Regions from separate parts of the Agarivorans sp. QJM3NY_29 genome, predicted to be linked through region 1. Evidence: predicted binding sites of a transcription regulator. Region 1 holds the regulator's gene; each other region holds the start of a gene.
What was found. Region 1 encodes LexA, which represses DNA repair genes until DNA is damaged. Its sites were predicted from a motif close to TACTGTATNNNNATACAGTA; they were not measured.
Positions count from the first base shown of each region.

Region 2: a site for LexA is predicted at 1,773-1,792, ahead of recN (DNA repair protein RecN). Genes of this name have one in related genera too.
Region 3: a site for LexA is predicted at 2,315-2,334, ahead of ruvA (Holliday junction branch migration protein RuvA). Genes of this name have one in related genera too.
Region 4: a site for LexA is predicted at 1,676-1,695, ahead of recA (recombinase RecA). Genes of this name have one in related genera too.

Region 1 covers NZ_CP194036.2:4,497,761-4,501,688, reverse strand. The annotation lists gene ACRRS0_RS20485 (hypothetical protein) at 1-110, shown strand, start outside; gene ACRRS0_RS20480 (hypothetical protein) at 122-832, shown strand; gene lexA (transcriptional repressor LexA) at 1,939-2,580, shown strand; gene coxB (cytochrome c oxidase subunit II) at 2,930-3,928, shown strand, end outside.
Region 2 covers NZ_CP194036.2:3,596,095-3,600,022, forward strand. The annotation lists gene ACRRS0_RS16365 (ABC transporter ATP-binding protein) at 1-110, opposite strand, end outside; gene ACRRS0_RS16370 (extracellular solute-binding protein) at 168-1,238, opposite strand; gene recN (DNA repair protein RecN) at 1,799-3,466, shown strand; gene ACRRS0_RS16380 (outer membrane protein assembly factor BamE) at 3,544-3,909, shown strand.
Region 3 covers NZ_CP194036.2:2,308,106-2,312,033, reverse strand. The annotation lists gene tolQ (protein TolQ) at 1-7, opposite strand, end outside; gene ybgC (tol-pal system-associated acyl-CoA thioesterase) at 1-395, opposite strand, end outside; gene ruvB (Holliday junction branch migration DNA helicase RuvB) at 569-1,576, opposite strand; gene ruvA (Holliday junction branch migration protein RuvA) at 1,592-2,212, opposite strand; gene ACRRS0_RS10605 (TetR/AcrR family transcriptional regulator) at 2,437-3,069, opposite strand; gene rssA (patatin-like phospholipase RssA) at 3,218-3,928, shown strand, end outside.
Region 4 covers NZ_CP194036.2:3,195,029-3,198,956, forward strand. The annotation lists gene ACRRS0_RS14480 (regulatory protein RecX) at 101-550, opposite strand; gene recA (recombinase RecA) at 587-1,630, opposite strand; gene mutS (DNA mismatch repair protein MutS) at 1,795-3,928, shown strand, end outside.

The sequences.
Region 1 (3,928 bases):
CATTATCCGTGTTGACGGAAAGTGACGACAAGTTAATTCAATTCAAAAAATCTCGTAATGATATAGATTTCTCTTGGAATGAAGCGATTTCAAAATTAAATGAATCTTGATAGGTAATTGAATGTCTAGAGAGTTATCAGCTGACTTAGAACAGTTAGTCAGATTTATAAAAAACTATAACCTTCAAGGCCTTGCTGAAAACACAGCTATGTTGCCTATTATTTCCAAAATACATAAAAAATATTTTTCCCTATTAGCTTTGTTAGTTGAGCTTAATAGCCAAGATCTCGACAATAACGGCTTTAACAATAATGATGATTGTAAAAACTATCTCTTTGAGTCTTTGTCTGATTTAGGGAACAGCTTTTTTCTTACCTTTAATGGTGGGTATAAGGCTTCTAGGCTAATGTTGCGGAGTTCAATTGAGACTTTTGCAAAAGGAATTTCAGTGGAAGAACTGCCAGACATAACTTCTGAAAAGCGTGTGTACAAAATATTTGAAGAGGCTTCTAAAATTAGTTTGTTTTCAGATGAACCTCTTAAATCATGCTTTAATGACATAAAAAAACAGTATTCTGATTTATGTGAGGATACTCATACTGCCCGAAAATCAAACATGCAACACATATCCGCTCTAAATTATTTTCCTGCCCAAGATGTTGAAAACGCGAGGGAAATTTCGGACATATTTGTATCGCTGACACAATCTTATATTTTTATTATTTCAATGAAATTTAATCAACAATTTCATCAAATACACCATGTTAACAAGTCCAATATAATGAAGGCTATAAAGAAAAGTAACCGTCCTGTGGTATTAAACGTACTTTAATTTAAACAACGCATATAATCGGGTAGCCGGAGGTGTCTAACCTCCAGCCCCCACAACACCCTGCATGCGGCTCCGCACAGGGCGTTTCCTGAAAACGGTTAAAATACAACGGCCGATTAGCTCCTTTGCATTCCAATGATGGCTTCTGTTTTTTGCGCCATGACTCCTCAGTCCGGTCGGATACGGAGACAATGAGCTGCACAGGCTCCTCATTGATTTTCAGGTTCAGGCCTTCACCATGTCCCAACCATTACGATGGGCGTTGGGCTACTATGCCGTCTGCTGACTTCTGCTTAATCACCGTTTGAGTTACCCCAAATAGCGCTATCGTTGTTCATCGTATTTGCTCACTTAAGTTGATGAGACTTAAGTGCCAGGCCTGTTTGAGCTAGCGGCCAAGCTAGTGAGTTTAACGATCGCCTGTTAAGCAGATCTCCCCAGATAAGAACATGTACTGTCTCTGCACTGCTGCATCATTTACGGTGGCCGTTAGATCACATGGCTTCGTTGTCTTGTGCCAACTCGCCTCCAGCCTACGCCTCATATGATGTTCTTGTTCATCAGCTCGCAGATTTGCGTCCGGCTTCCTTCAGACATTCCCTCGCGGCAATGCCCTTGCCATTCGCTAGTAGTTAGCGTTTAATAATCAAAATATTATTAAACGGTGACCTTCCTACAGAGGACTTTCACCTCATTAGTTCATGCCCATGCTGGGCGTACACAAAAAGCTGCACCTGACATCTTTTGCTACGCTCAATTGTGTATGTCGTGTAGCTCCATTTTGCAAAATTGCTCTCCGCAAAAACTGCAGGTGAGCTTGGCGTTACCTTCCCATACTTTAACTAATCCGTTATATCCTAATTTAGTAATGTAACTGACAAACTTATGTCCAAAAATGAGTTGGCTAGACTTTTCGTATCCTTCTTTATCCCAACCTCTGCTTATTTGTGATGGCGTCACAAAATATCGGGTGTAGTTTCAAAGTAGCGGTAAGAGTTCCAATGAAACTGAAACCTACACTTAAGCTGTTGATTCGAGATAAAACCTTGCTTCATTAATCATGCTGTATATACTAACAGTGTGCTGTATAAACTTACAGGTAGATTATGAAACCCTTAACGCCCCGTCAAACCGAAGTGTTTGAATTGATCCGTCGTAACATTCAAGACACAGGCATGCCGCCAACTCGCGCTGAAATCGCCAAAGAGCTGGGCTTTCGCTCGGCCAATGCTGCCGAAGAACATTTACGCGCCTTAGCTAAAAAAGGGGTGATTGAGATGATCCCCGGCGCTTCGCGCGGGATCCGTATTAGCGAAGACCATTTACCTGCTAATGCCGCGAATGACGAGCCAGAAGAAATCGGCTTGCCGCTGATTGGACAAGTGGCCGCAGGTGCCCCTATTTTGGCACAACAACATGTTGAGTCGCACTATGCGGTCGATGCTAATTTGTTTCATCCGCATGCCGATTATTTATTGCGGGTGCAGGGCATGAGCATGAAAGACATCGGAATTATGGATGGCGATTTATTAGCGGTGCATAAAACCAACGATGTGCATAATGGTCAGGTGGTGGTGGCGCGCTTAGACGATGAAGTCACTGTGAAGCGCTTTCAACGTGACGGGAAAATGGTCTACCTTCATCCCGAGAACGAAGCACTTTCAACTATCGAAGTTGATTTAGAGTATCAAAGTGTTGATATTGAAGGTTTAGCGGTGGGGATCATCCGTACCGCAGACTGGATGTAGTTACTCCCTAAAACTAAGTTCCCTTCTTTTTAAAGCCCAAATTATAGCAATTTGGGCTTTTGTCGTTTACTTCACAGCTTTTATTTTAAATGTCTATATTTATAACATTATCTTTACAATTATTTAACTAAGCGTCTATTTTATAAGCAGTAAGGTATTTTAATTGCGAAGCCTTGCTGCTTTGGGAAGGGAGTTTTCCCTTATTTTGCGGCCACTTTATTATTGTAAGCAGCGATGTTTGCAGTGAAGTGACCGGCCTTGGCTACGAGCAAAGGAGAGCGCTGTGGGCCGATGGATACCGCTAGTATTGCTGGCATGTTGGGTGAATCAAGCATGGGCGCAACAAACGATGTCGTTCAATTTACGCCCTGGTGTCACCGCCATTAGTGAGCAGGTTTACGGCTTGCACATGACTATTTTTTATATATGTTGTGTCATTGGGCTGGTGGTGTTTGGGGTGATGTTCTGGGCGATTTTTCATCATCGAAAGTCCAAGGGAGCCGTTGCCGCACAATTTCATGAGAGCACCAAAGTTGAAATTGTCTGGACGATAATTCCCTTCATCATTTTAATCGGCATGGCGATTCCTGCCACAAAAACCTTATTAGCGATGGAAGATCCTTCCGATGCCGATCTCACTATTCAAGTCACTGGTTCGCAGTGGAAGTGGCACTACCGCTATTTTGATCATGAGCTGGAATACTACAGCGTGTTGGCCTCGGATATGAAGCAAGTACAGGGCAAGCTTGCTAAGCGCGATAACTACTTATTGGAAGTAGATCATCCACTGGTGCTGCCAGTCGGCAAGAAGGTTCGTTTTTTAATGACTTCGGAGGATGTGATCCACTCCTGGTGGGTACCCGACTTTGCGGTCAAAAAAGATGCTAATCCGGGTTTTATTAACGAGGCCTGGACCAAAATTGACCAGCCGGGGATTTACCGCGGCCAATGTGCCGAACTTTGCGGTAAAGACCACGGCTTTATGCCGATTGTGGTGATTGCCAAACCTCAGGAGGAGTACCTTGCTTGGTTGGCTCAGGCCGAAGCCGCTTATGTAGAGAAGCAGCAACAAGAGTTGGCCATGGTGGCGTTGACCATGGATAACGAGGAGCTGATGTCCTTAGGCAAAAGCGTTTATGAGAAGACTTGCGCCGCCTGCCACCAAGCCAATGGAGAAGGCCTGCCAGGGGTATTCCCAGCCTTAAAAGGCAGCCCAGTTGCGACCGGTGATGTGAACCAACATATCGACATGGTGGTGCATGGGGTGGCAGGAACCGCGATGCAGGCCTTTGGTAAGCAACTCGGTCTGAAAGAATTAGCGGCAGTTATTAGCTACGAGCGGAATGCT
Region 2 (3,928 bases), 900 kb from region 1:
AAGAAAGACCCAGCTTCAACATTAAAATTTAAACCGTCTACTGCGGTAAAATCAGAAAAGTGTTTAGAGAGGTGTTCACATTCAAGATCAAATTTAGCGTTTCCCGCCATAGTACAAGTACATCCAAAGGTAAAAAAAGAAGGGCCTTACGGCCCATTGATAAGTGCTTATTGTGCCGCGTGCACGCGATCCAGCACCTTGCCTTCCATGGCTTCTAAGCCAGCAGGTACTGCGGGATACCATTTAATATTATCAATATCATCGCTACTAAAACTGGCATTAAACTGTGCTTTAGCCACTTCGTTCACATAGGCATCGGAGCCTTTCGAGGCGGTGAAGTTACCCGCAGACTCGGTAATTTTTGCTGCGATTTCTGGACGCATCACAAAATTGATCCATTGATAAGCGGCGTCGACGGCTTTTGACTTGCGTGGAATCGCAAAAGTATCAATCCAACCTAGCGCGCCAGACTTTGGTGCAACAAACTGAATATTGGCTTGATCTCGGTTTAACTTCCAACCGCCTGCATCCCAAGCCATCGCGGCAACCACTTCGTTGGCACGCATCAGGTTCATCAACTCATCACCACCAGACCAGTAAGTTTTCACGATGGGCTTACATTCCACAAGCTTCGCTTCAACCTTATCCAAGATCTGTTGGTATTTGGCAGGATCGGCGTAAGCCGCAAAAGGATCTTCGCCAAGAGCAAAAGCAAAAGCAATTAAAGTAGGACGTTTCAAACGATAAGAAATTTTGCCCTGATACTTGCTTTGACATAAATCGGTATAGTCAGCTACATCTTTGGCCATGTTACCGTTCACCACCAAACCGCTGGTTCCCCAAACATGCGGAACACCAAATACTTTATCGCCCACGGCAGTATTTTTCTTGGTCGCATCGAGCATTGAACTAATAATTTGTTTCTGGTCAATTCGGGCTAAATCGATGGGCTGATAAATACCAAACTGTAGTTGCACACCAGTGATACGGTCTTGACTAGGTTGCGCCAAATCGAAACCAGAGCCGCCTGTTGCGCGTAACTTAGAAATCATATCTTCGTTGTTTGATTTGGTAACTTTTACTTCAATACCAGTTTCTTTTTGAAACAAATCGATCACCTCTTGAGGCGCATAACCGCCCCAAGTTAGTAGACGAAGTGTTTCGGCACTGGCTTGCACACTTGCCATGGCTCCCATACCAAGTAACAAGCTGCTTATTGCAAAACGTTTATTCAACATAATATCTTCCATGTATTTCTAAGGTTAATTGGGCTACCGACTAATACAGCAGCGATACAACAACTATTTGATAAACATGCACTACTTTTATGACACAAATGTGAAGCTGCAAGCAACTAAAAAATGAATAAAAATCAAGCTAAAGCCAGCCAGGCCGCCTTAAAACAAGCGCTTACCTGACAAAACAACGGCCCAAAAAACCACCCATTGTGACAAAAATATGAATTCTAGATAACAGAATAACCAATGACCAGAAGTTAACCAGTAGTGAATTGTGCTACTTATATCGGCAATAAGCAGCTAACAATGCTACCTGCATACAATACCTCCAGTAACCACCAAATCATCGGCCATTTGCTACTTTATATAATTAAATCAATTGAATGAGTGACCTAGCTCCAGAATAATCCTCTCTCTTATGGGCGGCGACATAAGCGTATAAAAATATCCCTTGCCTCATCCTTAGCACCAGTAAACCAGCTTTTTACGATTTGCACTTGCATGCACAAAAATACCGCTATATATTTATACAGCAACTGTATGGATAAACAGGTATAGGAATGCTCACTCAACTCAGCGTACAAAACTTTGCAATTGTTCGGTTCTTAGAGCTCGATTTAAGCCGAGGCATGACCACCATCACTGGTGAAACTGGTGCCGGTAAATCAATTGCAATCGATGCCTTAGGCTTGTGTTTAGGTAACCGAGCGGAAGCGAGCATGGTGCGCCAGGGTGCCAGTAAGGCAGAAGTCAGTGCGCAATTTGAGATCAGCCAGAACCAAGCCGCGCGGCTATGGCTGCAGCAAAATGAGCTGTTAAGCGACGATGATTGCATATTACGCCGAGTAGTCACCAAAGAAGGTCGCTCTAAAGCCTATATCAATGGTACTGCGGTACCCTTGGCACAACTCAAACAACTAGGGCAATACCTCGTTAGCATTCATGGGCAACATGCGCATCAGCTATTGCTTAAACCCAGCCAACAACTGGCGATTGTCGATCAGTATGCCGCTCATCCGCAATTGCTGAGTGAAGTGAAACAAGCTTACCAGCATTGGAAAGGCCTCTGTAACGAGCAAGAACTTGCCCAACAGCAACAAAAAGAACTGCTGGCCCAACAACAACTGCTTGAATATCAGGTTAAAGAATTAGACGAGTTTTCTCTGGCTGAAGGGGAATACCAAACCATAGAACAACAACATCAGCGTCTTTCTCACAGCACCGAGCTGCAACAAAGTAGTTTTCAGCTTAGCCAGCTCCTAGCCTTAGATGAGCAAGTTAATGTACTAGACATGCTAGGCCAAGCCTGTAGAACTACCAGCCAGCTTCTCGCGCTCGATCCCAAACTCGAAAACATCAACAATCTGTTACACGATGCACAGATTCAGATTGAAGAAGCCGGCCAACAGTTAGGCCATTACAGCGAGCAGCTAGACTACGACCCAGAGTTATTTGCCGAGTTAGAACTGCGACTCAGCCAAGCCCTTGAGTTGGCCAGAAAACACCATACCAACGCCGAACAACTGCCAGCACTACATTTGAATTTACAGCAACAGTTAGAGCAGCTGAGTCAACAAAGCCAGCGCTTCGAGCATCTTACGGAAGACATTGAGCAGGCATGGCAGATTTATCTAAGTAAGGCCAATAAACTATCGAAAAGTCGCGAACGTGCCGCCAGTAGCCTCAGTAAATTAATCACCAAAGAAATCCATAAACTCAGTATGGCGAAAGCCCAATGTGAATTTGCACTACAAAGTGATGCCAGCCAGTTCACCAATTCAAATGGCGTAGATCGCGTCGAGTTGCGGGTAACCACCAACCCTGGTCAGCCGATGCAAAGTATTGATAAAGTGGCCTCTGGCGGAGAACTCTCCCGTATTGGTTTGGCCATTCAAGTGATTTGCTCAGCCAGTATTTTAACCCCAACCCTGATCTTCGATGAAGTTGACGTAGGCATTAGTGGACCAACCGCCGCAGTGGTGGGCGGCATGCTACGAAAACTTGGGCAACAGTGCCAAGTATTGTGTGTGACCCACTTACCACAGGTAGCGGGACATGGTCATCAACAGATGTTAGTGAGTAAGCAACAGAAGAAAAATGAAACCATCACCAACATGCTCACTTTAAACGGCCAACAACGTCTCGAAGAATTGGCTCGCCTGCTCGCCGGCGATGCAATTACCCCTTCTGCACTGGCAAATGCGCAAGAATTGTTGGTTGAAGACTAAATTCTTCGTAGTAGACGCTTCTTTTTCGGGCGGGGCTTGGTTATGATGCCTTCCTTAACAAGGAGCTTCGATTAACAATGCGTTTCACAGCTAAAATTTTTATTCTACTTGCCAGCCTCGGACTTAGCGCCTGTTCAGCCTTCGATTGGATGGTATATAAGGTTGATATCCCACAGGGTAACTACATCGACGATGCCAAAGTAGAACAGCTCCGCGTCAACATGACCAAGGAGCAGGTTCAATTTGTATTGGGTTCACCGATGTTAGTAGATGCTTTCGACCAAGAACGTTGGTACTACCTATACAGTTACAAAAGTGGTAATGGCTCACTCGAACGAAGAAATTTGGTGGTTGAGTTTGTGAATAACCACCTAGCGCTGGTTGAAGGTGACTACCAAATTAGTAAAGACTTTATGGTGCCTCTCGAAGACGAAACCAGCTAACTGCCCCCAAGCATATAAA
Region 3 (3,928 bases), 2.2 Mb from region 1:
AATGCACCGAGTAAATCCTCTTTTAATTGATCGGGAATGGCCGTGGCCTTCATTGACGACAATGTGACGCAAGCAACGGTAACCATTCCATGGGCAATAACTTGTTGGTCAGCATTTTTAATCGTTTGCTCAAACACCATGCTGGCTCGTTTCATATTTTCAATACGAGTTTCAACCGTGAGTACTTGATTAAAACGAGCTGGTAGTTTGTAGTCAATTTGCAGCGCTCGAACCACAAAACATAGATCTTGCGCCATCAAACGGTCTTGTTCGTAACCTAATTCTCGCAACCATTCGGTACGACCTCGTTCGAAATACTTAATATGATTTGCGTGATAAACAACCCCACCCGCATCAGTATCTTCGTAATACACTCGAACCCTTAAAACCGACATTACACCTACCTAAGTATTTCAATTAGAAAATACTATACACAGGCAAGTGCTTAAGGTTAAGACTCAAACCATTTAATTTGAACAATTGCGATACAAATTTCGGCCAACGGCTTAAAAATGAACACATTAAGCCGTTTTATTGACTTGCCTGTCGCCGATAAACGACAGCATTTCTAACGTTTAGGTAAATCTAAACCAAGGTGCAAATAGGCACGGTCGCTGGCGATCCGTCCGCGAGGAGTACGTTGCAGATAACCCTGTTGAATTAAGAAAGGTTCAAGTACATCTTCAATGGTTTCTTTATCTTCACCGATAGCTGCGGCTAAGTTATCTAAGCCAACAGGGCCACCGCCAAAAGTATCAGTAATGGCAAGCAACAATTTGGTATCCATATAATCAAAGCCAGCACTATCGACACTAAGCAAATCCAAAGCTTGTGCTGCGATTTCTTGAGTGACTTTGCCATCAAATTTTACATCGGCAAAATCTCTAACCCGACGTAACAGGCGATTCGCGATCCGCGGCGTACCACGTGAGCGACGAGCCACTTCCCAAGCACCCGCTTCATCCAAGGTTAAATTCAAATAATGAGCGCTGCGCTTCACAATATCAGCCAAATCATCAGTTTTATAAAACTCTAAGCGTTGCACAATCCCAAAACGATCTCTAAGTGGTGAGGTTAACATTCCCGCTCGAGTGGTTGCACCAATTAAGGTGAACGGCGGCAAATCAAGTTTGATAGAACGCGCGGCTGGCCCCTCACCAATCATAATATCCAACTGATAATCTTCCATTGCCGGATAAAGGATCTCTTCAACAACTGCACTTAAACGATGAATCTCGTCGATAAATAACACATCGCCAGGTTCTAAATTAGTTAACAGTGCCGCTAAGTCTCCCGCTTTTTCAAGCACTGGGCCGGAAGTGGTTTTAATATTCACTTCAAGTTCGTTCGCCACAATATTCGCAAGCGTCGTTTTGCCCAAACCTGGCGGGCCAAAAATCAATAAATGATCCAAGGCATCTTCACGGCGGCGCGTGGCTTCAATAAAGATTTCCAATTGCTCAACAACCGCCTGTTGGCCGGTATAATCACCTAAGCGTTTTGGCCGAATAGCCCGATCGACGGTTTCTTCTTCTGCAACGGGCAAGGCTGCTACCAAACGATCTGCTTCTATCATCTTTTGAACCTTAAATTATAATGCAGCCTTAAGGGCTTCACGGATCAACTGTTCACTGCTCATACCCGACTGCCATACTAGCTTCACGAGTTTTTCAGCTTGAACGCCTTTATAACCCAGCGATTCTAAGGCTGCAACGGCTTCTTCTTTGGGATCGGTAGCAGGACTCAGCGGTAGATCGCCATTGGCTGTAATACCATCGCTTAATGGCGTAGCTGGTGGTTCTGCATGCCAGTTTTTCAAACGATCTTTCATCTCGACCAATAGCCGTTCAGCCGTCTTTTTGCCGATCCCAGGAACTTTTACCAAGCTGGATAAATCTTCATGTTTTACCGCATAGACAAATTGTTCACAGCTGAGTCCTGACAAGATGGCCAGCGCCACTTTTGGACCTATTCCATTCACCTTAATCAACTCGCGAAACAAGGCGCGCGAAGATTTATCATGAAAACCATAAAGCAACTGAGCATCTTCACGAACAATAAAATGGGTCAGTAAACGCACTGGCTCGCCCAATTCGGGCAATTGATAGAAGCAATTCATGGGTAACTGGATCTCGTAACCCACGCCAGCTACGTCGACTAACACAAAAGGCGGTACTTTTTCTTCTAAAATACCTTTGATAGTGGCTATCACTAAGATGACTCCGTCTAAATACAATACCAGCTAACTCACCTGAGTAAGTCAATCATAAAGCTGGCACACTACGCTGATAAATTGAAGCTAGCTTAACTCAAAGACTGGATATTTATCCAGTCTTTCTCCGTATTCGAAGCGGATTTTGCGCAAAACGATTCATAAATAGCGGCTTAAAATCAAAGTAGCACAGAACTTAACCACGATAGCGACTCAGGTATCTATTAATTTTTAAACAGTCCACGAGCCAACAAAGCAATGTTATGTTCTGCCAGTTTCAATAATTTATCTTTTGGCAGACTAATGTGATTGGCCTGCAATAAACGCTCCGGGATCAAAAACGGAAAGACCATTAAACTCATAAAGCTCAACTGAGCTAATTCAGCATCAACCCCTTCCGCGAAAGAGCCCTCTGCCGCTAAACGTTGAAATAGGCCCTTCCCCAACAAACGGCCAAGATTTTGCAAAATTAAATTCAATTGCTCGAGACTTTCATGGTTGCCGGGCATACTTGCCAACTGAAAGATTAGCTTCGGAAAATGAGGATTATCGGCCATCGTTTGATAATAAATACGCATTAAGTCATTTAAGCTGCGGCTGCCTAGCTGCGCCGTAACCTGCTGTAAAGTAGCAAACACCGGACTGGATACCGAGCTTAGCATTTCGCCAAATAGACCGGCCTTAGATCCGAAATAGTAAGCAATTAAGGCAGGATCTAATTGCGCCTGCTTACCAATCATCCTCAACGACACTCGGTCATAGTCCAACTCAATAAATAACGCTGTTGCCACCTCTAATAACCGTTGCCGGGCTTGACTCTCACCTTTCGGTCGACCGACTTTATTTTTTGAATTCATTACTTTTTCCTATTCATCAGCTATAGAATAGTTTACTGAATAGCTACACAAATCACCTCATATATTGGCACAATTAACTCAATATAAAACGGTGAAAACGACTTGTTTCGCGTCATTAATATGTGCATCACCCCCGAGGAGGTAGTCCATGGCCAAACGAAAAGACAGAGTGATCGGCTTAGCACTTGGCAGTGGAGCCGCCAGAGGATGGGCTCACTTAGGCGTAATTTTGGCATTACGTGAGATGGGGATCCGTCCCCACCTAGTCGCAGGCTGCTCCATTGGAGCCCTTGTTGGCGCGGCTTATGCGTGCCAACGTGTCGACCAATTAACCAACTGGGCGCTAGGATTATCTAGTTGGCAAGTATTCAACCTTATGGACTTTTCGTTCTATAAAGGGGGGCTATTAACTGGTGAAAAAGTGTTTAACGCCGCCGAGCAATATATTGGACGTAGCAATATTGAGCAATTAAGTATTCCCTTTGGTGCTATCGCAACAGAGTTGGGATCGGGGAAAGAAGTGTGGCTGCAGCAAGGCCGAGTCCGCGATGCGGTCCGCTCTTCCTGTGCCATGCCAGGCTTAATGGCTCCTTACCAGCTGAATAATCAATGGTTGGTGGATGGCGCTTTAGTCAATCCCGTTCCTGTTTCGCTATGCAGAGCCATGGGCGCCGATGTGGTGATTGCTGTCAACCTAAATAGTGACAAGTCTCACCTCAATAACTTCGACGATGAGCTTAAAGATAGCACTAGTGAACCCGACCAACCCTTCTTACGCTTATTGGGCGGAGGTAAAGAATTTTTAACATCAATGCTGGCAAGCATCAAACAGAATAATGATGATCGGTCACCGGGAATG
Region 4 (3,928 bases), 1.3 Mb from region 1:
TAAAGCTAGTATTACTCGTCGACAAGCGCTGAAAAAAATGAAACTCAAATTAATCGCGACAATATAGCACGCAGACCTTTATAGGCAAAGTGTTCGACACTTATTGCTGCTGCTCGCTAAACAAAAGATTGATCAGTTCAAAATCGAAGCCACGACGATATAGGTAAGCGCTGCATTTTTGCTGTAAAAGTCGTTCGGAGGGGAAGCCTTGACTGAATTTACGTGCAAACAGCTGCTGAAGGGCTTGATACCAATCCCATTCAGGAAGCGCTAACACTTCTGTGACAATCGCCTTATCGATTCCTTTACTGAGCAAGTATTGATAGAGGTAATTACGTCCATAACCTTTAGCAAGGCGGGAGCGAGTTAATTGCATCGCATAATTAATATCATCCAACCAAGCATTCTGCTCAGCATAGTCAATGGCGTCAGCGATATCCGAGGGTGAATAACCCTTTTGTTGCAGTTTTTGCGATAATTGACGGCGACTATAGGCGCGTCGAGAAAGTAAATTGATGGCTGAGTTTAAAGCGCTACGCTGGTTCATCATTAATAAAAAGGAGCCTTACGGCTCCTCTAGATTGGCTTACGCTTCGCTATCGACTGGCAAGTCTTCAACGTTTACCGGCTCTTCCGCAACCACGGGATTAAGAAGGTTATTACGAATGGTCAATTCAATTTCTTGAGCGATTTCTGGATGCTCTTTTAAGTAATTTGAGGCATTCGCCTTACCTTGACCAATTTTTTTACCTTTATAAGAGAACCAAGCACCAGCTTTATCAACTAGTTTTTCAGCCACTCCAAGGTCAATTAATTCACCGTAGCGATTAAAACCTTCACCATACAAAATCTGAAACTCGGCCTGCTTGAACGGAGCCGCTATTTTATTTTTAACAACTTTAACGCGCGTTTCGTTACCAACAATTTCATCACCGCTTTTCACTGCACCGATACGACGAATATCTAAACGAACCGAAGCATAAAACTTCAAGGCATTACCACCCGAAGTGGTTTCAGGGTTACCAAACATCACGCCAATCTTCATCCGGATTTGGTTGATAAAGATACACATACAGTTGGTTTGTTTCAAAGTACCCGTTAACTTACGTAAAGCTTGAGACATTAAGCGTGCTTGCAAGCCAACGTGGCTATCACCCATATCGCCTTCAATTTCGGCTTTTGGTGTCAGTGCGGCCACTGAGTCAATCACTATCATATCAACCGCGCCAGAACGGGCCAACATATCAGTGATTTCTAAGGCTTGCTCACCCGTATCAGGTTGAGAGATAAGTAGCTCATCAACATCGACGCCTAACTTTTTAGCATAGATAGGATCCAGAGCATGCTCAGCATCGACAAAAGCACAAACCTTACCGGCTTTTTGCGCCTGCGCAATGGCTTCTAGTGTTAAGGTTGTTTTACCAGAACTTTCAGGGCCATAGATCTCAATCACCCGGCCCATAGGTAAGCCACCAGCGCCTAAAGCGATATCCAAAGATAACGAACCGGTAGAAACCGTTTCAATATCCATAGTACGGTTATCGCCAAGTTTCATAATTGAACCTTTGCCAAATTGTTTTTCAATTTGACCTAAGGCCGCAGCCAGTGCCTTTTGTTTATTTTGATCCATATCGCCCTCATCAGGTGCTTTAAACAATCTTATTGTCCAGTAGTATACTGTTTATTCATACAGCATCAAGTTTATTCCACTATAAATTAGTAAAAGAGTTTTGCCTAATCCAGCCACAACTTTTATCCTTGCAGCTTCATTTAGCCAGTTCACTATGCAGTTCGATGACCGAAATGACCGATATCAATCTAGAAAAACATACACCGATGATGCGCCAATACCTTAGCTTAAAGGCACAGCACCCCGAAATTTTACTATTTTATCGGATGGGTGACTTCTATGAATTGTTCTATGAAGATGCCAAGCGTGCTTCTGAATTGATGGATATTTCCTTAACCAAACGAGGACAATCTGCGGGCAACCCAATACCAATGGCCGGGATCCCCTATCATGCCGTAGAAACGTACTTATCCCGTCTGGTGCAACTCGGTGAATCGGTCGCGATATGCGAACAGATCGGCGACCCGGCAACCAGTAAAGGTCCAGTAGAACGTAAAGTGGTTCGCATCATCACACCAGGCACAGTCAGCGATGAGGCTTTATTAGAAGAAAAGCAAGAAAACCTATTGGTAAGCGTTGTAAATCAACAGCTGCAGATTGGACTCGCCTATTTAGATATTGCCAGCGGCCGGTTTGTGATTAATCAATTCAGCGGTGAACAACAGCTTCAAGCTGAGTTGCAAAGACTTAAGCCCTCTGAGCTACTATACCCCGATAACTTTGAGTTTGTAGAGATCTTACAAGCGAATAAAGGCCTACGTCGGCGCGGAGAGTGGGAGTACGATCTTGCCAGCGCACAAAAAATATTAAACCTACAATTTGGTACCCGTCACCTAGATGGTTTTGGCGTTAGTGAATACCCATTAGCGATAGCTGCCGCAGGTTGCTTAATGCAATATGTTCAAGATACACAACGCACCGCCTTACCGCATATCAATACGATCATCATCGAAAAGCAAAATCAATTTATTCAACTCGATGCTGCTAGTCGTAAGAACCTTGAACTCACCCGTAATTTGTCTGGCGGGCAAGAGCACACCCTCAGCGCAGTATTAGACCGCAGCGCAACCGCAATGGGGAGTCGGCTGCTAAATCGTTGGCTGCATCAGCCCTTAAGAGATCAGGCTCAAGTCCGTGTGCGTCAAGATTGCATCGCCGAATTAATCCAAGCAGATTTATACGGACAACTACAAACTCAGCTCAAAGCAATTGGAGATATTGAGCGAATTTTAGCGCGTTTGGCGCTGCGCTCAGCGAGGCCTCGAGATCTGGCCAGACTTCGCAATGCATTTAATATCTTGCCCGAATTACAAAGCAACTTACAACAAACTGTCGCTTTAGCACCATTGGCTAAAGACATTGCTGATTTTCCAGAACTACTGGAACTATTACAGCGAGCGCTGATCGATAATCCGCCAGTGTTAATTCGTGACGGTGGGGTAATAGCCGCAGGCTATAATCAGGAGCTTGATGAATGGCGAGATCTAAGTGACGGCGCCAATGACTACCTTCGTCAAATTGAACAACGAGAGCGAGAGCAAACCGGGATTGCCAACTTAAAAATCGGTTATAACCGAGTACACGGCTTCTATATTGAAGTCAGTCGCCTATATGCAGACCAAGTACCGGAGCACTATATTCGTCGTCAAACTTTGAAGAATATGGAGCGTTACATTATTGCCGAACTCAAAGAGCATGAAGAAAAAGTACTCTCCAGCCAAGGCAAAGCACTTGCTCTTGAAAAACAATTATATGACCAATTATTAGATCTACTGCTACCAAAAATCAGTGAATTACAGCGTAGTGCCCAAGCTTTGGCACAGTTGGATGTTCTTAGCTGCCTCGCTGAACGCGCCGAGTATTTAAACTACGTTCGCCCTAGTTTTGTCCAACAAGCTTGTATCAACATTCAAGGTGGGCGCCATCCAGTCGTTGAACAAGTTAACGAAACGCCATTTATTGCTAATCCCGTCCAACTTAATCCGCAACGTAAATTATTGATTGTGACTGGCCCTAACATGGGCGGGAAATCAACCTATATGCGACAAACCGCACTGATTAGTTTAATGGCCTATATTGGTAGCTATGTACCCGCGGATAGTGTCGAAATCGGCCCTATAGACCGAATTTTCACTCGAATTGGCGCATCTGATGACTTAGCGAGTGGGCGTTCTACATTTATGGTTGAAATGACCGAAACCGCTAATATTTTACACAATGCGACCCCCCATAGTCTGGTCCTCATGGATGAGATTGGTCGCGGAACTAGCACTTATGATGGAATGTCCTTAGCATGGG